3 regions of the Streptomyces sp. NPDC058326 genome follow, and region 2 is predicted to be linked to each of the others. Evidence: riboswitches for the same ligand, from Rfam matches in the RefSeq annotation. Region 2 holds a riboswitch; each other region holds the start of a gene.
What was found. A riboswitch is a leader RNA that binds a small molecule or an ion and turns the genes downstream of it on or off. The one in region 2 is predicted to bind thiamine pyrophosphate.
Positions count from the first base shown of each region.

Region 1: another riboswitch for thiamine pyrophosphate. It lies ahead of ACFVYX_RS27260 (thiamine ABC transporter substrate binding subunit); the one in region 2 lies ahead of thiC (phosphomethylpyrimidine synthase ThiC).
Region 3: another riboswitch for thiamine pyrophosphate. It lies ahead of thiO (glycine oxidase ThiO); the one in region 2 lies ahead of thiC (phosphomethylpyrimidine synthase ThiC).

Region 1 covers NZ_JBHVZO010000017.1:97,145-104,196, reverse strand. The annotation lists gene pyrH (UMP kinase) at 1-25, shown strand, start outside; gene frr (ribosome recycling factor) at 120-677, shown strand; gene ACFVYX_RS27270 (phosphatidate cytidylyltransferase) at 677-1,780, shown strand; gene rlmN (23S rRNA (adenine(2503)-C(2))-methyltransferase RlmN) at 1,951-3,063, shown strand; TPP riboswitch at 3,093-3,203, shown strand; gene ACFVYX_RS27260 (thiamine ABC transporter substrate binding subunit) at 3,302-4,396, shown strand; gene ACFVYX_RS27255 (ABC transporter permease) at 4,435-6,048, shown strand; gene ACFVYX_RS27250 (ABC transporter ATP-binding protein) at 6,048-7,052, shown strand, end outside.
Region 2 covers NZ_JBHVZO010000003.1:108,011-115,062, reverse strand. The annotation lists gene ACFVYX_RS06085 (IclR family transcriptional regulator) at 1-400, shown strand, start outside; gene ACFVYX_RS06080 (SsgA family sporulation/cell division regulator) at 539-982, shown strand; gene ACFVYX_RS06075 (YibE/F family protein) at 1,074-2,444, opposite strand; TPP riboswitch at 2,516-2,650, shown strand; gene thiC (phosphomethylpyrimidine synthase ThiC) at 2,644-4,431, shown strand; gene ACFVYX_RS06065 (hypothetical protein) at 4,490-5,143, opposite strand; gene ACFVYX_RS06060 (metallophosphoesterase) at 5,304-6,689, opposite strand; gene ACFVYX_RS06055 (LacI family DNA-binding transcriptional regulator) at 6,961-7,052, opposite strand, start outside.
Region 3 covers NZ_JBHVZO010000011.1:174,405-181,456, reverse strand. The annotation lists gene ACFVYX_RS21515 (thiazole synthase) at 1-195, opposite strand, end outside; gene thiS (sulfur carrier protein ThiS) at 201-401, opposite strand; gene thiO (glycine oxidase ThiO) at 398-1,597, opposite strand; TPP riboswitch at 1,595-1,708, opposite strand; gene ACFVYX_RS21500 (NAD(P)/FAD-dependent oxidoreductase) at 1,837-3,060, shown strand; gene ACFVYX_RS21495 (Rv2175c family DNA-binding protein) at 3,104-3,469, shown strand; gene thiE (thiamine phosphate synthase) at 3,572-4,225, shown strand; gene metF (methylenetetrahydrofolate reductase [NAD(P)H]) at 4,357-5,274, shown strand; gene ACFVYX_RS21480 (hypothetical protein) at 5,329-6,210, shown strand; gene ACFVYX_RS21475 (phytoene desaturase family protein) at 6,294-7,052, opposite strand, start outside.

The DNA.
Region 1 (7,052 bases), on a different contig from region 2:
GAGCGACCAGGGCACCCGGGCCTGACCCGAACCGGGGAACCGCCCCGCAAGGGGATGGACAGAGCCCTGCCGGTCGTACACCGTGCAGGACACAACGCGACGACACGCAGGAGCATGTGGTGATCGAAGAGACCCTCCTCGAGGCCGAGGAGAAGATGGAGAAGGCCGTCGTGGTCGCCAAGGAGGACTTCGCCGCGATCCGCACCGGCCGTGCGCACCCGGCGATGTTCAACAAGATCGTGGCGGACTACTACGGCGCCATCACCCCCATCAACCAGCTCGCGTCGTTCTCCGTTCCGGAGCCGCGCATGGCTGTGGTGACCCCGTTCGACAAGAGCGCGCTGCGCAACATCGAGCAGGCCATCCGCGACTCGGACCTCGGCGTCAACCCGAGCAACGACGGCAACATCATCCGGGTGGTGTTCCCCGAGCTGACCGAGGAGCGCCGTCGGGAGTACATCAAGGTCGCCAAGGGCAAGGCCGAGGACTCGAAGATCTCGATCCGCTCGGTGCGCCGCAAGGCCAAGGAGACCATCGACAAGTTCGTCAAGGACGGCGAGGTCGGCGAGGACGAGGGCCGCCGCGCCGAGAAGGAGCTCGACGACACCACCGCGAAGTACGTCGCGCAGGTGGACGAGCTGCTCAAGCACAAGGAAGCCGAGCTGCTCGAGGTCTGATGAACGACTCTTCCTGGGGGGCCCCGGCCGGTTCCGGCCGTAGGGGACCCGACCAGGGGCCCGTCCCGGCGGGTCCCGCATACGATCGGCATCAGGCGGCGCAGACTCGGCCCATGCCCATCGTGCCCGACGTTCCCGCCGGCGGATTCCAGGACGGTCACGGCCGGGGGGCCGCTCACCAGAGCGGTCCCCTGTTCCGTGACGAGACGCCGCACGAGCACCCGCAGGAGCCCATGCACAACCCCGCCCCGCCTCCGCCGCCCGCGCCGACGGCGCCACGGCAGAAGAAGAGCGCGGGGCGTGACCTGGGCGCGGCCATAGGGGTCGGGGTCGGGCTCGGCGCGGTCATCATCGCCTCGCTGTTCATCTGGAAGCCGGCGTTCATCGGGGTGATAGCGGTCGCCGTGGTGGTCGGGCTCTGGGAGCTCACCTCCCGCCTCCAGGAGCGCAAGGCGATCAAGGCGCCGCTGGTCCCGCTCGCGGTCGGCGGCGCGGCGATGGTCGTCGCCGGCTACGTCAGGGGCGCCGAGGGCGCCTGGGTGGCGATGGCGCTGACGGCGCTCGCGGTGCTCGTCTGGCGGATGACGGAGCCTCCCGAGGGCTATCTGAAGGACGTCACGGCGGGCGTGTTCGCCGCGTTCTACGTGCCGTTCCTCGCGACCTTCGTGGCGCTCCTGCTGGCCGCCGACGACGGCCCGCAGCGGGTGCTGACCTTCCTGCTCCTGACCGTGGTCAGCGACACCGGGGCGTACGCGGTCGGCTGGCGCTTCGGCAAGCACAAGCTGGCCCCGAGGATCAGCCCCGGCAAGACCCGCGAGGGACTGGTCGGCGCGGTGACGTTCGCGATGGCGGCGGGCGCGCTGTGCATGGAGTTCCTGATCGACGAGGGCGTCTGGTGGCAGGGGCTGATCATCGGCCTCGCGGTGGCGGCGAGCGCGACGCTTGGTGACCTCGGCGAGTCGATGATCAAGCGTGACCTGGGCATCAAGGACATGGGCACGCTGCTGCCGGGCCACGGCGGCATCATGGACCGCCTCGACTCGCTGCTGCCGACGGCGCCGGTGGTGTGGCTGCTGCTCGCTCTGTTCGTCGGAACGGCTTGACGGACACCGGGTACTCTGGAAGGGCTCGTGGCGCGTGCCGCGGGCCCTTCCGTCGTCCTCGCCGCTGCGGGGATGTTCCAGTGAGGTCTCCTGGCTCCGGCATCGTGATGCCGCGGTCCCCGTCTTCCCGGGGATGCCAGACCTCGTGCCGTCTGAGGAGACACCCGATCGTGGCCCGTCCAGTGCCCGGAGAACTCACTTTCGTCGCCCCCCGCGGAGCCAAGCTGCCGCCGCGGCACCTGGCCGACCTCACGCCCGCCGAGCGGAAGGAGGCCGTCGCCGCGATCGGCGAGAAGCCCTTCCGCGCCAAGCAGCTGTCCACGCACTACTTCGCGCGGTACGCGCACGATCCCGCCGAGTGGACGGACATCCCGGCCGCCTCGCGCGAGAAGCTGGCCGGGGAGCTGCTGCCCGACCTGATGTCAGTGGTGCGGCACATCTCGTGCGACGACGACACCACCCGTAAGACCCTGTGGCGGCTCCACGACGGCACGCTCGTCGAGTCGGTGCTCATGCGCTACCCGGACCGGGTGACCATGTGCATCTCCTCGCAGGCGGGCTGCGGGATGAACTGCCCGTTCTGCGCGACGGGCCAGGCCGGGCTCGACCGGAACCTGTCGACCGCCGAGATCGTGCACCAGATCGTGGACGGCATGCGGTCCCTGCGGGACGGGGAGGTGCCCGGCGGGCCGGCGCGCCTCTCCAACATCGTGTTCATGGGCATGGGCGAGCCGCTCGCGAACTACAAGCGGGTCGTCGGTGCGATCCGGCGCCTCACCGACCCCGAGCCGGACGGTCTCGGCCTCTCCCAGCGCGGGATCACGGTCTCCACGGTGGGCCTGGTGCCGGCGATGCTCCGCTTCGCCGACGAGGGCTTCAAGTGCCGGCTCGCGGTCTCGCTGCACGCCCCGGACGACGAGCTGCGCGACACCCTGGTGCCGGTGAACACGCGCTGGAAGGTGCGAGAGGTCCTCGACGCCGCCTGGGAGTACGCGGAGAAGTCCGGGCGCCGGATCTCCATCGAGTACGCGCTCATCCGGGACATCAACGACCAGGCCTGGCGCGGTGACCTCCTCGGCCGGCTCCTCAAGGGCCGTCGGGTGCACGTCAACCTGATCCCGCTGAACCCGACGCCCGGTTCGAAGTGGACGGCCTCCCGCCCCGAGGACGAGAAGGCCTTCGTCGAGGCCATCGCGCGCCACGGTGTGCCGGTGACCGTCCGGGACACCCGGGGCCAGGAGATCGACGGCGCCTGTGGACAGCTGGCCGCCGCCGAACGCTGACCTTGTACTCTGAGCTCGAACACATCTCCATATTCCGACAGGGGAGCGCCACAGCGCTGAGAGTGCGGTCACCGTAGGACCGCAGACCCTCTGAACCTTGCCCAGGTCATTCTGGGTAGGAAGTTCGGTCGTTAACTCAAGCTGTTGCGCCCTGCCCGCGACCGGTTCCGCCGGTCGCGGGCAGGGCCGCGTCTCTTCCTGGTCATACCCAGGAGGAATCTCAGTGAGCACCAATCCGGTGAGCATCAAGAAGGCCGCCGCCGCCGCGCTCGTCGCGGCGCTGGGCGTCACCACCCTCGCCGCCTGCGGCACGGATGACGTACGCGAGGGCGCCGGCAAGTCCGGCGCGCCCGCGCCGAAGACCGTGACCCTCGTGAGTCACGACTCGTTCAACGCCTCCAAGGAGGTGCTGGCCGAGTTCACGAAGCAGACCGGCTTCACCGTCAAGGTGCTGAAGAGCGGCGACGCCGGCGAGGCCGTCAACAAGGAGATCCTGACCAAGGGCTCCCCGCAGGGCGATGTCTTCTTCGGCGTCGACAACACGCTGCTCTCCCGCGCCCTCGACAACGGGATCTTCGTCCCGTACGAGGCGAAGGGCGTGGACCGCGTCCCGGCGGAGTACCGCCTCGACAAGGAGCACCGGGTCACGCCGGTCGACTCCGGCGACATCTGCGTCAACTACGACAAGAAGTACTTCGCCGACAAGAAGCTGGCGCCGCCGGTGACCTTCGACGACCTGACGGAGCCCGCGTACAGGAACCTGCTCGTCGTCGAGAACCCCGAGCGCTCGTCCCCCGGCCTCGGATTCCTCCTCGGTACGGCCGCGGAGTACGGCGACGACGGCTGGCAGGACTACTGGACGAAGCTCAAGGCCAACGGTGTGAAGACCGTCGACAGCTGGGAGCTCGCCTACAACCAGGAGTTCTCCGGCTCGGCCGGCGGCAGGCAGGCCAAGGGCGACCGGCCGCTCGTCGTGTCGTACGCCTCCAGCCCGCCGGCCGAGGTGCTCTACGGCGAGCCGCAGCCGAAGGTGGCGCCCACCGGCGTCTCCACCGGCACCTGCTTCCGGCAGACCGAGTTCGTGGGCCTGCTGAACGGGGCGAAGAACCCCGAGGGCGGCAAGGCGCTGATCGACTTCCTGATCTCGAAGAAGTTCCAGGAGGACATGCCGCTCCAGATGTTCGTCAACCCGGTGGTGAAGGACGCCGCACTGCCGGAGCTCTTCACGAAGCACGGGGCGGTCGTCGACAAGCCGGGGACGATGGCGCCCGAGAAGATCGCCGAGAAGCGCGAGGCGTGGATCCAGCAGTGGTCGTCGCTCGTTCTGAAGTAATCCCCGACCGCAGGGGAAGCGCGGCGCGGCTCGGCCTGATGGTCGTGCCCGTCGCCTTCTTCGCGCTCTTCTTCGCCTGGCCCGTCCTCTCGATCGTCGAGCGCGGGCTGCGGGTCGAGGGGGCGTGGCGGTTCGGCCGGTTCGGCGAGACGCTGAGCCGGCCGGAGATTCTCGACGTCCTGTGGTTCACGCTCTGGCAGGCACTCGCCTCCACCGGTCTCACCCTGCTGATCGTGCTGCCCGGCGCGTATGTCTTCGCGCGCTTCGACTTTCCCGGCAAGGGACTGCTGCGCGCCGTCGTCACCGTGCCCTTCGTGATGCCGACCGTCATGGTCGGCACGGCCTTCCTGGCGCTCGTCGGGCGCGGCGGGCTCCTCGACGAGCTGTGGGGCGTCCGGCTCGACACCACCATCTGGGCGATCCTGATCGCCCATGTGTTCTTCAACTACGCCGTCGTCGTGCGGACCGTCGGCGGTCTGTGGGCGCAGCTCGACCCGCGCCAGGAGGAGGCCGCCCGGGTCCTCGGCGCGTCCCGCTGGACCGCGTGGCGGACCGTGACCCTGCCGGCGCTCGCCCCGTCCGTCGCAGCGGCCGCCCTCATGGTGTTCCTCTTCACCGCGAGCTCCTTCGCCGTCGTCCAGATCCTCGGCGGATCGACGTACTCGACCCTGGAGACGGAGATCTACCGGCAGACCGTCATCCGCTTCGATCTGACGACGGCCGCCGTCCTCACGACGGTGCAGTTCGTCGCCGTCGGCGTCGTGCTCGCCGTGCACGCCCGGACGGTCCGCCGGCGGGAGACCGCCCTGAAGCTGGTCGCGCCCGAACAGAACGCGCGCCGGCCCCGGGGCGCCGGTCAGTGGGCGCTGTTCGCGGCCGTCCTGCTGTCCGTGGCGCTGCTGATCGTGCTGCCGCTCGGTGTGCTCGTCGAGAGGTCCTTCGCCACCTCCGGCGGATACGGGCTCGACTACTACCGGGCCCTGCGGACCCCGGACCCCTCGGGCACCTTCCTCGTGCCCCTCCTCGACACGATCGGGAACTCGCTCCGGTACGCCGTCGTCGCCACCCTGATCGCCCTCGTCATCGGCGGACTCGCGGCGGCCGCCCTGACCAGGCGCGCCGGGCGGCTCGTACGGGGCTTCGACGCGCTGCTCATGCTGCCGCTCGGGGTGTCCGCCGTGACCGTCGGCTTCGGTTTCCTCATCACCCTCGACGAGCCGCCGTTCGACCTGCGGGCCAGCTGGATCCTGGTGCCGCTCGCGCAGGCCCTGGTCGGCGTGCCCTTCGTCGTACGGACCATGCTGCCGGTGCTCCGCGCGGTGGACGAGCGGCTGCGGGAGGCGGCGGCCGTGCTCGGCGCCTCGCCGTGGCGGGCCTGGCGGGAGGTGGACCTGCCGCTGGTGCGGCGGGCGCTGCTCATCGCCGCAGGGTTCGCCTTCGCCGTCTCGCTCGGCGAGTTCGGCGCGACGGTCTTCATCGCCCGGCCCGACAGCCCGACGCTCCCGGTGGCCGTCGCCCGGCTCCTCGGCCGGCCCGGCGAACTCAACTACGGCCAGGCCATGGCCCTCTCGACGATCCTGATGGTGGTGTGCGCGGTGTCCCTGCTGCTGCTCGAACGGCTCCGGACCGAACGCACCTCGGGAGAGTTCTGATGCTGAGACTGGACGGCGCGACCGTACGGTTCGGGGAGCGGACCGCGCTCGACGCCGTGGACCTGGAGGTCGCCGACCACGAGATCGTGTGCGTGCTCGGTCCGAGCGGCAGCGGCAAGTCCACGCTGCTGCGGGCCGTCGCCGGGCTCCAGCCGCTCCACGGCGGCCGGGTGCTGCTCGGCGGCGCCGACCAGGGCGGGGTGCCGGTGCACCGGCGCGGTGTCGGCCTGATGTTCCAGGACCACCAGCTGTTCCCGCAGCGGGACGTCACCGGAAACGTCGCCTTCGGCCTCCGGATGCGGGGGGCGGGCCGCGCCGAACAGAGCGCACGGGTCGCTGAGCTGCTCGACCTCGTCGGTCTGCCGGGGGCCGGGCGGCGGTCCGTCGCCGCGCTCTCCGGCGGCGAACAGCAGCGGGTGGCGCTGGCCCGGGCGCTCGCGCCCCGGCCACGGCTGCTCATGCTGGACGAACCGCTCGGCCAGCTCGACCGGGGGCTGCGGGAGCGGCTCGTCGTGGAGCTGCGGCAGCTGTTCGGCCGGCTCGGGACGACGGTCCTCGCGGTCACCCACGACCAGGGCGAGGCGTTCGCCCTCGCGGACCGGGTGGTGGTCATGCGGGACGGACGGATCGCCCAGTCGGGTGCGCCCGTCGAGGTCTGGTCCCGGCCGGCCTCGGAGTTCGTGGCCCGCTTCCTGGGCTTCGACAACGTGGTGGCGGCCCGGGTGAGCGGGACCGTCGCGGACACCGTGTGGGGGAGGGTCCCGGTGCCGGAGGGCTCGCCGCAGGGCGAGCGCCGGCTCCTCGTCAGGCCGGGCGGGGTGCGTCTCGTACCGGCGGAGGACGGGCGGGTCTGGACCGTGGAGTCCCGGACGTTCCGGGGCAGCCGGGTGGCCGTACGGCTCCGCCCGGCGGACGGGCCCTCGCTGGAGGCGGAGTTCCCGCTGCGGGAGGTGCCCGAGGAGGGCGCCCGGACGGGGGTGGCCTTCCGGGCGGAGGACGTGGTG
Region 2 (7,052 bases):
CCCTTCCGCCCCCGCGGTGGAGGAATGGGCCGACTTCCGCGAGACCGCGCACGCGCACGCCATCGGGCAGTGCCTGCTGAGTCAACTCGATCTGAAATCTCGTCAAGACCACCTTGACCGCCATCCGGTGGATGCCATCACTCCGTACACGGTGCGTAATCGCCGTCTGCTTTTGGAGCGTTTGGACGGTTTGGGGCGAATGGAACCCCTGGTGGAGCGTCAGGAATATGCGCTCGGCACGGTCTGTGCCGCGATCCCCATCACGGCGGGCTCCACAGCGGCCGCAATGGCCATTTCCCTCCCCCTCCACCAGGAAGAACGGTTGCTGCCCGCAATCGAGCGACTACGCACCGAGATCGGACGGCTCTTCAGCTCACTCGCTTTCTCTATCAGTATCTGAAAAATCACTCCTTGTGATCTGCTAGTGCTTACAGCACGATTGCGTCAAGAGGGCCACGGGGGATCATTCCTGGCCGTTTCGGTCACAGGTTTCAGCAGCTGTGTTTACGCAACTACTTCATCTACTGCGGGGTACACGATGCGAGAGTCCGTCCAGGCCGAAGTCCTGATGAGCTTCCTCGTCTCCGAGGAGCTCTCCTTCAAGATCCCGGTCGAACTGCGATATGAGGCCCGGGATCCCTACGCGGTGCGGATGACCTTCCACCTCCCCGGAGACGCTCCTGTGACCTGGGCCTTCGGCAGGGAGCTGCTGCTCGACGGGATCAACCGGCCGAGCGGGGACGGCGATGTCCACATCGCCCCGACGGAACCCGAGGGACTCTCCGACGTCTCCATCCGGCTCCAGGTCGGCGGCGACCGCGCCCTGTTCCGGGCGAGCGCGCCGCCGCTGGTCGCCTTCCTCGACCGCACGGACAAGCTGGTCCCGCTCGGTCAGGAACGGACGCTCGGCGACTTCGAGGACAACCTGGAAGCCGCACTGGGCCGGATCCTGGCCGAGGAGAGCGCGGGACCGGCCGCCTGACCGGCCCCCCCGTACGCCTGACCTGCCCTCCGCACACCGGTCCGGCCTCACCCGCCCGCCCGCCTCGACGAGCCGCCCGCCCCCGTACGCCTCACTTGGCGCGGCGGCGCCGTCCGCCCCGTACCGCCGTGGGCTTTCGGCCGCCCGCGCCCGGCCGCCCTTCGCCCTCCGCCCGGTCGGCCGAGACCACCAGTGCCGCGAGTGCCGTGGTGACCGGTACGGAGGCGACCAGACCGATCGATCCGACCAGGGTCCGCACGATCTCCTCGGCGACCAGCTCGCTGTTGGCCACCGTCCCCATGCTGCTCTGCGCGATCGAGAAGAGCAGCAGCAGCGGGAGAGCGGCGCCCGCGTAGGCGAGCACCAGGGTGTTCACGACCGAGGCGATGTGGTCACGGCCGATCCGGATGGCGGCCCGGTACAGCGCGCGGGGGCCCATGCCCGGATCGGCCTGGTGCAGTTCCCAGACCGCCGAGGTCTGGGTGACCGTCACGTCGTCGAGCACACCGAGCGAACCGATGATGATCCCGGCGAGGAGCAGGCCGGACATGTCGATGCTCGGGTACAGGCCGTGGATCAGACCGGTGTTGTCGTCGGTGTTGCCGCTCAGCGAGGCCCAGCCGATGAAGAGCGAGCCGAGCAGACCGATCAGCAGCAGCGAGATCAGCGTCCCGAGCACCGCCACCGAGGTGCGGGCCGAGAGGCCATGGCACATGTAGAGCGCGATCAGCATGATCGCGCTCGATCCGACCACCGCCACCACCAGCGGATTCGCCCCCTCCAGGATCGCCGGCAGGATGAAGAACGTGAGCACGAGGAAGCTCGCGACGAGGGCGATGAGCGCCATCACGCCCCGCATCCGGCCGACGAGCACGACGACGAGGGCGAAGATGCCGGCGAGCACCGCCAGCGGCACCTTGCGGTTCACATCGGTCACCGAGTACTGCAGGTCGCGCGGGGCGTCGGGGGCGTACGCCACCACCACGCCCTGCCCCTCGTGCAGTTGGCGCGGCGCGTCCGGCTGCACGATCTCGGTGAACGTACGCCCCTTCTCCGGACCGCTGGTCACCTCGACGGTCGCCTTCGCGCACTGCCCCTGCTGGGCTTCGACCGCCTCGCGTCCCTCCGGGGTGGAGGTGTCCCCGGTCGGCGGGACCTGCGCGGCGTTCACGTCCTTGCAGTCGACGTGCTCGACGGCCACGACCCTGCCCTGCTCGGTCTGCCGGTCGAAGCCGACGCCGGTGCGCTCATGGGCCGGGGCGCCACCGGGCCACAGCACCGCGAGGCCGACCAGGACGGCCGTGGCGAAGGGGATCAGGACCGCGGCGATGACCTTGCGCAGATGCCGGGACACCGGGGCGGCGGGGCCGTGGCTGTGGCTGTGGCCATGCCCCTGGCCGGCCCCGTGGGAGGGACCGTGGTCGTGGCCGTGCGGCTCGGGAGTCTGCTGGGGGGAAGTCACCGACCGATCATCGCAAGAACGACGGGGGCCCACTGTTCAGCACGCCAGGGATGGCGCTAGCGTGGTGGCACCTTTGCACACGCGGGAGCTCGGAGCACCGGGCTGAGAGGGCGCTGATCACCGTACGCACGTACGGGAAGAGGCTGCGCCGACCGCCGAACCTGTTACCGGGTAATGCCGGCGTAGGGAGATCGGTCTCATGACCATTCAGGATGCACGCACGCCTGCCTCCGACCAGGACGGCACCTCCACCGACGGCGAGCGCACGCCGGGCTGGCACAAGGGGTACGTCCAGGGCTCGCGCCCCGACCTCCGGGTGCCGGTCCGTCAGGTGCACCTCACCAACGGCAGGGACGTCACGCTGTACGACACGTCCGGCCCGTACACCGACCCCACCGTCGACACCGACGTACGGCGGGGGCTTCCGCCGCTGCGCGAGAACTGGATCATCGCGCGGGGCGACACCGAGGAGTACGCGGGCCGCCCGGCCCGCCCCGAGGACGACGGCATCAAGCACACCTCGCCGCGCGGCGGCGGGCTGAAGAACCTCGACGCCGTCTTCCCCGGCCGCCCGCGGCTGCCGCGCAGGGGCCGCGACGGCCAGGCGGTGACGCAGCTCGCGTACGCACGCCGGGGCGAGATCACCCCGGAGATGGAGTACGTCGCGATCCGCGAGAACGTCTCCCCCGAGGTCGTACGGGAGGAGATCGCCGCGGGCCGCGCGGTGCTCCCGGCGAACGTCAACCACCCGGAGATCGAGCCGATGATCATCGGCAAGCGGTTCCTGGTGAAGGTCAACGCCAACATCGGCAACTCCGCCGTCACCTCCTCCATCGAGGAGGAGGTGGAGAAGATGACCTGGGCGACCAAGTGGGGCGCCGACACGGTCATGGACCTGTCCACCGGCCGGAACATCCACACCACCCGCGAATGGGTGCTGCGCAACTCCCCCGTGCCGATCGGCACCGTGCCGCTCTACCAGGCCCTGGAGAAGGTCGACGGCAGGGCCGAGGACCTGACCTGGGAGATCTACAAGGACACGGTCATCGAACAGGCCGAGCAGGGCGTGGACTACATGACGGTGCACGCCGGCGTACTCCTGCCGTACGTCCCGCTCACCGCGCGCCGCAAGACCGGCATCGTCTCGCGCGGCGGCTCGATCATGGCCGCCTGGTGTCTCGCGCACCACAAGGAGAACTTCCTCTACACGAACTTCGAGGAGCTCTGCGACATCCTGGCGGCGTACGACGTCACGTACTCGCTCGGCGACGGGCTGCGCCCCGGCTCGATCGCGGACGCCAACGACGAGGCCCAGTTCGCGGAACTGCGCACGCTCGGCGAGCTCAACACGATCGCCAAGCGCCACAACGTGCAGGCGATGATCGAGGGCCCCGGGCACGTCCCGATGCACAAGATCAAGGAGAACATCGACCTCCAGCAGGAGATCTGCGAGGAGGCGCCGTTCTACACGCTCGGCCCGCTGACCACGGATGTCGCGCCCGCGTACGACCACATCACCTCCGGCATCGGCGCGGCGATGATCGCCTGGTGGGGCACGGCGATGCTCTGTTACGTCACGCCCAAGGAGCACCTCGGCCTGCCGAACCGTGACGACGTGAAGACCGGAGTCATCACGTACAAGATCGCGGCCCATGCGGCGGACCTCGCCAAGGGGCACCCGGGCGCGCAGGAGTGGGACGACGCGCTGTCGGACGCGCGGTTCGAGTTCCGCTGGGAGGACCAGTTCAACCTGGCGCTCGACCCGGACACCGCGCGCGAGTTCCACGACGAGACGCTGCCGGCGGAGCCCGCGAAGACCGCGCACTTCTGCTCGATGTGCGGTCCGAAGTTCTGCTCGATGAAGATCTCGCAGGACATCCGTCGTGAGCACGGCGGTACGCAGCAGGAGATCGAGGCCGGCATGGCGGAGAAGTCCGCGGAGTTCGCCGCGAGCGGCAATCGCGTCTACCTGCCGCTGGCGGACTGACCTTCCCCGGCGCGTGAGCCGGCCCGCGGCCCCGGGGGAGTCGCGGGCCGGCGGTGTGTCAGGGAAGGGGCGGTGGCGGCGGGGCGGGTGGGGCGGTGGCCGCGAGGACGTCGCGGAGGAACGGGAGGATGCCGCGCTCGAGGAGGGCGCGGCGCCAGGCCTCGCGGGCGAGGGACAGCTCGTCGTCCGGTGCGGTTCCCGTGCTCACCTCGGCCGGGCGGTTGCGCAGGGCCGTCATGAGGAGCCCGACGGCCGCGCAGAGCAGCCCGGCAGCGGCCAGGACGCCGAAGACCAGGCCGGCCGTCAGCAGCGTCGCGCCGAATACCAGACTCGGGGCGAGGGCCCGGAGCACCGCGCCGACCAGCAGGAATATGACGGCTGCGGCCCCCGCGAGGACCGGCACCATGACGGTGAAGATCGCGACGACACCCGCGCCGGGCCCGGGGCGGTCGGAGGGGGCCGGCGCCCGGCTCCCGAGGGCCGCGCGGTTCTCCTCACGGACCTTCACGAAGTGCTCGTACTCGCTCGCCGCCGCGCTCGTCACCAGCGCCGTCGCGTTCAGCGTCATGGCACGCAGCTGCGCGTGCGTGAGCCGGGTCCCGGCCCCGGAGAGTTCCGGACGTGCGTGGGCGGTGCTCAGTGCGTCGTCGAGGACCCGCTCGTACTCGGCGCGATCCTCGGTCAGCAGGTGCGGAGCCACGTTCATGTGCATCCCCCGATGCTCCGTGGGCCCGGTTCAGCCGTGAGGAACGGTGGGTCGGGCAGAAACGGAGGAGAGCCTGCTACGGATGGACCCGATGGTATTGCGGCGGTGCCACGCGCTGACAGGGTGTTTCCGGAATTCGCCTTCCCCGGATGCGCAGGGTGATGCCTCAGCGGTCCAGGGGGAGTTGGACGACCAGCAGCTTTCCGGCCATGGTCACTCCGCCGTCCATGGCGATCGCCAGACCGTCCGCGTACACATGCGGTCCGTCGACGACCGGGCCCGCGCTGTCCTCGCCTTCCTCCGTGCCGACCTGGCCGAGGAGGTAGGGGATCGGGCTGTGGCCGTGGACGATCCGGTGGCCTCCGTAGGTGGAGAGCAGCTCCTGGACGGCCTGCGGACCGCCTTCGTCGCGGAAGGCGAAGCGCTTGGTGAACTTGCGGAAGACGTCCCAGACCTCGTCGGCGTCGTTCCGGTTGAGGATCTCGTGGACCGTGTCGTTGACGTCCTCGATGGTCTCGCCGTATTCGAGGTACGCGGTGGTGTCGGAGTGCAGGAGGAGGTGGTCGTCCTCGCGCACCACGGCGTCGAGCCGGGACATCCACTGGAGGTGGACGTCCTGGAGCCGGTCCATGTCGTGCTTCTGACCGCCGTTGAGCAGCCAGGCGGCCTGGAAGGTGGCGGTGCCCGCGCCGGAGTTCACCGGCGTGTCGCCGAAGCGCTTGGCGCCGATGAGCAGCAGCTCGTGGTTGCCCATCAGGGCCTTGCAGTAGCCGCCGGCGGCGGCCGCCTCGGCGGAGAGCCGCATGACGAGGTCGATGACGCCGATGCCGTCGGGGCCGCGGTCGGTGAAGTCGCCGAGGAACCAGAGGCGGGCGTTGCCGGCGGCCCAGCCGCCGTTCTCGTCGATGAGGCCCTGGGCGCGCAGAGCGGCGACGAGCTCGTCGAGGTAGCCGTGGACGTCGCCGACGACGTAGAGCGGGCCGGGGCCCTCGCCGCTCGCGGGGGCGGGCTCGGCGGCGGTGGCGGGCTCGGTGGCGACCGGGACCTGGACGGTGTCACCGCGCTTGATGACCGGGAGGTCGCGCTCGGTCGGGGTGTACCCGTCGGGCATCGCGCCCTCGGGGTAGGCGTTGCCGGGGTGGCCGGTGGCGACGGAGACGATGGAGGAACCGGCCGCGGCGGGGTACGCGGGGGCGGCACGGCGTCCCAGGTGGAGGGTCGGATCGGCGGGCATGGGCGCGGTGGGCGTCGGCGTGGTGGACACGGCCGAGGGCCCGGTGGGCGCGGGCGCTGCCTGCGGCGGTGCCGGTGCGGCGGCAGGCGCCGGGGCGGTCCGCGGGGGTGCGGACGGTGCGGGCGGTGGGGTCGCCGGCGCGGCCTGCGGGGGTGCGGGCGCGGCGGGGTTCTCGGCCGGTGGGGACACCGGCAGAGGCTCCGCGGCCGTCGGTTCGGTGGCATGGCCCTGTACGGGCACCCGGGCGTACGGCGGTACGCGGAAGTCACGCAATGTCGCCGTGCGCACCACGGGCTCCTGCCCGGCCCCCTGAGTCATGGACCCCTCCACCACGGTCGCGATGCCCTGCACATCGCGGACCGGCCTGGTCGGGGAGGTCCGCGGTGTCGTGCGCCCATCATAGGAATGAGGTTCCTCCTGTGTGACGCACCAGGGGTGGTGAATCCGGGTCCACTCCGGGTTCACCGGTTGTTTCGCCCGAATTGAGAAGGTCGAATCCAGGGTTGTGGCCGGTTCGGTGGCCGGTTTCGCCGTCCCCGCCCACGGGCAGGGGCGGGGACGGCGGACGCGGTGAGGCGATGGGACGGAGTCAGTCCTTCGCGGGTGAGCGCGGCGGGCTGACCGTCGTACGGGGGGGCCGGCGCTGCGATGAGGTGCGGACGATGAGTTCGGTCGGTATCA
Region 3 (7,052 bases), on a different contig from region 2:
GCCGAGCCGGTCCAGGACGGAGAGGACCGAGCCCTGGACGGTGGGGTCGAGGCGCCGCATGGCGACCGTCGTCAGTTCCGTACCGCTGGCGATCAGCGAGCGTTCCAGGACGTCGAGGCTGGGCGCCCCGCCGGTGCCCATGACGAGGCGCGAGGAGAACTCCGTACCGCCGAGGGTGAACACGTCGTCGGACATGGCGCTCAGCCTCCCTGGACCGCGGTGAGGATCTCCACCCGGTCGCCTTCGCCGAGCGGCGTCGCCGCCCATTCGCCGCGCGGCACGACCGTCTCGTTGAGGGCGGCGGCCACCCCGGAGCGGGCCGTGGTCAGGGTCGCGACGAGGGCGTCGAGGGTGAGGGGGCCGGAGAGCTCGCGCGCTTCTCCGTTCACGGACACGTTCATACGGGCTGCTCCTGGCGTACGGGAGGGGCGGGGGAGAAACGGCGGGGGGTGAAGGGACGGGCCACGTCGGGGAGGCTGCCCGTGGTGAGCACCTCGGCCATGACGTCGCCGGTGACGGGGGTGAGCAGCACCCCGTTGCGGTAGTGGCCGGTGGCGAGGTGGAGGCCGGGCAGGGCGCTGGGGCCGAGCAGCGGCGCGTTGTCGGGGGAGGCGGGGCGGAGCCCGGCGAGGGTCTCGGTGAGCGGCAGCTCGGTGATCCCGGGGACGAGTTCGTGGGCGTCGCGCAGCAGCTCGTACACCCCGCCCGCCGTCACGGTGGTGTCCCAGCCCAGCTCCTCGCTGGTGGCGCCGACGACGAGTTCGCCGTTCGCGCGGGGCACCAGGTAGACGTGGCTGCCCCGGACGACGGCCCGGACGGTCCGGGAGAGGAAGGGGGCGTACGCGGCCGGTACCCGTAGTCGAAGGACCTGGCCCTTCACGGGGCGTACGGGAGGCAGTACCTCGTCCGGCACGCCCGCGAGCCGTCCGCTGAGGCTTCCGGCGGCGAGGACGACCTGGCCGGCCGTCAGCTCCGTGCCGTCGGCGAGCACGGCACCGCGCGCCCGGTCCCGTACCACCGTCAGGCGCCGCGCGAGGGCGCGGTGGAAGACCACCCCGGCCCGTTCGCAGGCGACGAGCAGCGCGGCGGCCAGCCTGCGCGGGTCGACCTGGTGGTCGCCGTCCACCCGCAGCCCGCCCCGCACGCCCGGGGCGAGCATCGGTTCGAGGCGGCGGCACTCGCGGCCGCTGAGCCACTCGGAGGCGAGCCCGCAGCGGGTCTGGAGGGCGTGGAGTTCGCGCAGGTGGGCCCGGTCGTCGGCGTCGAGGGCGACGGCGAAGGTGCCGCAGGCGCGGTAGCCGACGTCGTGGCCGGTGGATTCCTCGAGTTCCGCGACGAACGCGGGATAGCGCGCGGCGGAGGCGAGGTTGAGCCCGAGCAGGGTCTCCTCGCCGTAGTGGAGTTCGGTGACGGCGGCGAGCATCCCGGCCGCGACCCGCGCGGCGCCGCCGCCGGGGTCCGGGTCGACGACGGCGGTGCGCAGTCCGCGCAGGGCGGCCCGCCAGGCCGTGACCAGGCCGATGATGCCGCCCCCGATCACGAGGACATCGGGGACATCGCCGCCCTCACGGGCATCGGAGACATCGGAAGAACGCATGGGCGTCCAGCCCCTCCCTTCGCCGGCATGACCCGGATCAGGTTCGTACGGTCGGAGGCCGTCCCAGCCTCCCTCTCAGCCCGGTGCGTCCGGGCTCCCGCGAGTGCTTTACGCCCGCCAGACTAACGGCAGGGCCATTCGGCGCCCAGGCCCCTCCCTCTCGCGCCGCCCCCGCCCTCCCCCTCGCGCCGCCCCCACCCTCCCTTCCTGACGGTTCGTCAGGATCGTAAGGTGGGTGGGTGAGCGAGCAGAAGCAGGCCCAGCAGCATGTCGTGATCGTCGGCGCCGGCATGGCGGGCGTCCAGACCGCCGTCGCCCTGCGCGAACAGGGCTTCACCGGCCCCGTGACCCTCATCGGGGCCGAGCCCCACCAGCCCTACGACCGGCCCCCGCTCTCCAAGGCCATCCTCCTCGGCAAGGCCGAGGACTCCGCCTTCGACGTCGACTTCGAGGCCCTCGGCGTCGAGCTCCGCCTCGGCCTCGACGTCATGGGGCTGCGCGCCGCCGACCACGAGATCGACACCGAGGCGGGGCCCCTCGGCTACGACATCCTGGTCCTCGCCACCGGCGCCCAGCCGGTCACCCTGCCCGGCGCCGAGGGCGTCCCCGGCGTCCACCTGCTCCGGACCCTCGACGACGCCGTGCGCCTCGGCCCCGTCCTGGCGAACCGCCACACCGTCGTGGTCGTCGGCGCCGGATGGATCGGCGCCGAGTTCGCCACCGCCGCGTGCGAGGCCGGCTGCGCCGTCACCGTCGTCGAGGCCGCCGACCGCCCCCTCGCGGCCGCCCTGCCCGCCGAGGTCACGACCCCCATGGCCGAGTGGTACGGGGCCAACGGCGCCGAACTCCTCACCCACGCGCGCGTGCACTCCGTCCAGCCGGGCGCGCCCGGCCGGGTCCTCCTCGCCGACGGCCGCGAGCTCCCCGCCGACGCGGTCGTCGTCGGCATCGGCGCCCGCCCGGCCACCGGCTGGCTCACCGGCTCCGGCATCGCCCTCGACCCGAGCGGCGCCGTCACCGCCGACGAGCGGCTGCGCACCTCCCTGCCCGACGTGTACGCCGTCGGCGACTGCGCCTCCTTCCCCTCCGCCCGCTACGGCGAGCGCCTCCTCGTCCACCACTGGGACAACGCGCTCCAGGGCCCCCGTACGGTCGCCGCGGCGATCACCGGGTCCGCCGACACGCCGTACGACCCCGTCCCGTACTTCTGGTCCGAGCAGTTCGGCCGCTTCGTCCAGTACGCCGGTCACCACGCGGACGCCGACGAGCTGCTGTGGCGCGGCGACCCGGCGGAGGAGGCCTGGTCCGTGCTCTGGCTGCGCGCCGGGGTGCCGGTGGCGCTCCTCGCCGTCGGCCGCCCCCGCGACCTCGCCCAGGGGCGCAAGCTGATCGAGACGGCCACCCCCGTCGACCCCGCGCGCGCGTCCGACCCCTCCGTACCCCTGAAGGCGGCGGTCCGGTAGGGCCCGACTACCGGGTGTCGGTCCGGGATGGCAGGCTTGTCCTGTGACCGAGATTGACGTAAAGATCGATGCGCTCGTCCCCGCCTGGCTCTACGTGCCCGACATCGCGGAGATGCTCGATGTCGAGGTGACGCGCGTGCGGCAGCTGATCAAGGAAGGTCAGCTCATCGCCGTGCGCCGTGGAGAGAACAACGCCCTGCAGATTCCCGCCGCCTTCATCCAGGGCGACAAGATCGTCAAGGGCCTCGTCGGGCTCCTGACCGTGCTGCGGGACGACGGCTTCACCGACGAGGAGATGCTGGAGTGGCTCTTCACTCCGGACGAGAGCCTGCCGGGCACGCCCGCGCAGGCGCTCAACGAGAATCGCGGCACGGAGGTGAAGCGCCGCGCCCAGGCGCTCGCCCTCTGAGCCCGCACGAACCGAAGACACCACCAGCGGGTGTCGCGGCGGCCGTCCCCTCACGGGGGCGGCCGCCGCGGCGCCGGCGACACCGACGGGGGGAACCCACCCATGCCCACGCCTCGTGAGCGGCTCGCCGACGCCCGGCTGTACCTGTGCACCGACGCCCGGAAGCGCCAGGGCGACCTGCCCGACTTCCTCGACGCCGTGCTCTCCTCCGGCGTGGACGTCGTCCAGCTCCGCGACAAGGGCATGGAGGCCGGTGAGGAGCTGGAGCACCTCGCCGTCCTCGCCGACGCCGCCCGCCGCCACGGCAGGCTCCTCGCGGTGAACGACCGGGCCGACGTCGCCCACGCCATCGGCTCCGACGTCCTCCATCTGGGGCAGGGCGACCTGCCCGTGCCAGCCGCCCGCGCGATCCTCGGCGAGGACGTCCTGATCGGCCGCTCCTGCCACGCCGAGACCGAGGTGGCCGCGGCCGCCGTCGAGCCGGGCGTGGACTACTTCTGCACCGGGCCCTGCTGGCCCACCCCCACCAAGCCCGGGCGGTACGCGCCGGGACTCGACCTCGTGCGGTACGCGGCCGGCCTGGCCCAGGACCGGCCCTGGTTCGCCATCGGTGGCATCGACGAGACCAACCTCGACGAGGTCCTGGACGCGGGCGCGCGCCGGATCGTCGTCGTCCGGGCCATCACGGAGGCCGACGACCCGGCCGCCGCGACCGCCGCCCTCGCCAAGCGGGTCCGGGAGCGCGCCGAGGCGTAGGCGCGCAGCGGGACACGCCCGCACCCCGGGCCCCGAGGGGCGCCCCGAGCCGTGCCCAGGGGTGTCCGAAAAGGTGTCCAGCACTCGGACGCCGTGTACGCGGCTCCCCGCACCGCGTCTAACCTGCCGGTATGGCCCTTGGTACCGCTTCCGTCCGCTCGGACCGCGCCCGCACGGTGCGCGAGATCCTCGCCTCCGGCGGCACGTCGTACTCCTTCGAGTTCTACGCGCCCCGGACCGAGAAGGGCGAGCAGAACCTCTGGAACGCCATGCGCCGGGTCGAGGCGGTCGGGCCGAGCTTCGTCTCCGTGACGTACGGAGCCGGCGGCTCCACCCGCGGCGGCACCGTGAAGGCCACCCAGAAGATCGCCTCCGACACCACCCTCACCCCGGTCGCCCACCTCACCGCCGTCGACCACTCGGTCGCCGAGCTGCGCAACGTCCTCGGCCAGTACGCCGACGCCGGTATCCGCAACATGCTCGCGCTGCGCGGCGACCCGGCGGGCGACCCGCTGGGGGAGTGGATCGAGCACCCCGAGGGCGTGAGGTACGCCGCCGACCTCGTCCGGCTGATCAAGGAGTCGGGCGACTTCTGCGTGGGCGTCGCCGCGTTCCCGGAGATGCACCCCCGGTCCACCGACTGGGACACGGACATCCGGCACTTCGTGGACAAGTGCCGCGCCGGCGCCGACTACGCGATCACCCAGATGTTCTTCGACCCGGAGAATTACCTGCGACTCCGTGACAGCGTCGCCAAGGCGGGCTGCGAGACCCCGATCATCCCCGAGGTCATGCCCGTCGTGAACGTCAAGACCCTCGACCGGCTGCCCCAGCTGAGCAACGCGCACTTCCCCGCGGACGTGAAAGAGCGCATCCTCGCCGTCAAGGACGATCCCGCCGCTGTACGCTCCATCGGTATCGAGTTCGCGACGGAGTTCTGCGCGCGGCTGCTCTCCGAGGGTGTCCCCGGACTGCACTTCATCACGCTGAACAGCTCCACCGCGACGCTCGAGATCTACGAGAATCTCGGACTGCACCAGCAGTCGTGACCGGTCGTACCCGCCCCGACCCGCGGCGGTGACCGTGGAGAGGGGCGGCGGGGCATGGGGTGGACGGTCCTCTACATCGCGTTCGGCGTGGTCGCACTGTGGCTGCTGGGGGAGGTGCTCCTCCAGTACAAGGCGCGACTGCGCTGGCGGGTGCTCGCCTTCTGCGGCTTCCTCGGTGTGGTCCTCGGCGTGCTGCTGCCCTCGGTGGCGGTGATCATCGCCGGGGCGGTCGCCTTCGCCGTCGGCCAGACCTATGTGACGCTCTCCTTCCGCCGCGGCTTCTCCACCGGCTGGGCGATCGGCGGCAGGCCGGGCGCGAGCCGTCGCCGCAGGGCGGCTGCCCCGGCGCAGGCCGGGCCCACCCTCGAGGTCACCGAGCTGTCCTACGACGGCCAGGAGACCGCGTACGACGGCCCGGAGACCCCGTACGCGGGGCAGGAGACCCCGTACGCCGCGCAGGAGAGCGCCGGCGAGCAGGGCACGGCGGAGACCACCGCCGTCTACGAGCCCCTGCCGATGCCCGAAGACACCGGCCAGTACGGGGTCTACGACCTCGGCCAGGACGCGGGCCACCACCCCGGCAGCGGAACGCCCCAGGCGCCCGGCACCGGCTACGGGACGGGCTACGACCCGCAGTACGACCCCTACGCGCCCGCCTACGACCAGCAGCAGCCGGCCTACGACTACGGCCAGGCCGCCGGGCAGCAGCAGTACGCCGCCTACTCCGACCCGTACATCGGCCCGGGCACGGACGGCCAGCAGTACGGCTCGTACTACGTCGATTCCTCCGCACCCTCGTACACCTACGACACGCCGCCGGGCGGGGTCTGGGTCCCGCAGCAGCGCGACACCGACCAGCCCCAGCAGCCGCCGCACGCCCCGGGCCCGTACGGCTACGAGCCGCACCCGGACGACCAGCAGCAGTACCGCTACTGAGTGAGTGACCGGGGGCCGCCGATGAGGTCGGCGGCCCCACACGCCGGCCTTCGCACGCCCTCGCGTCCCACCCCCGGACACCCCTACTGGGAGCCGCGGAAGTCCGCGCCCTCCACGATGAACCCCGCCACCAGCGCGCCCGACATGCCCGCGTGGGCGAGCCCGCCGCCCGGGTGGGACCAGCCGCCCGCGAACCAGAGCCCCGGCAGCGGGGAGCGGTTGCCGGCCGGGAGCAGCAGACCGCGGGCCCCGGCGAGCGCCGGCCCGGGCACCTCGGCGACGCCGGTGTCACGCCGGACGTCCTCCGGGGTGCGCACGTGCTGCCACAGCAGCCGCTCCCGCAGCCCGGGGACCGCGTGCCCGGCCGCCTCGACCATCCGCCCGGCGAACGAGACCCACTCCCCCTCGCCGGACGTCCGGACGGTCGACGTCACCGTCACCGACTCGTGGTCCGCGTCCGGACGCAGCGCCGGATCGTCCGGGCGCAGCACGGTCACCGTCGGCCGCTCGCCGTCCCCGTGCACGACGGTGCGATGGACCGCCCCCGACTCGCGGGGCCCGCGCAGCGCCAGACAGACCGTCACCCGGCTCGTGCCGGTCACCTGATGGCGCGGCCACCCGCCGCCCTCGCTCCACTCGACGACCTGGTCCCGGCGGAGCGCGGGCACCGGGGCCCCGGAGACGACGTGGTCGGCCTCGACCGTCCCGCCGCCGGCCAGCCGGACGCCCACCGCCCGGCCGTCCTTCTCCAGGACGCCCTCGACGGGCGTGTCGAAGACGAACGCGACACGCCGCTTCAGGCACCGCTCGTGGACCGCGTCCGCGAGGGCCCGCAGCCCGCC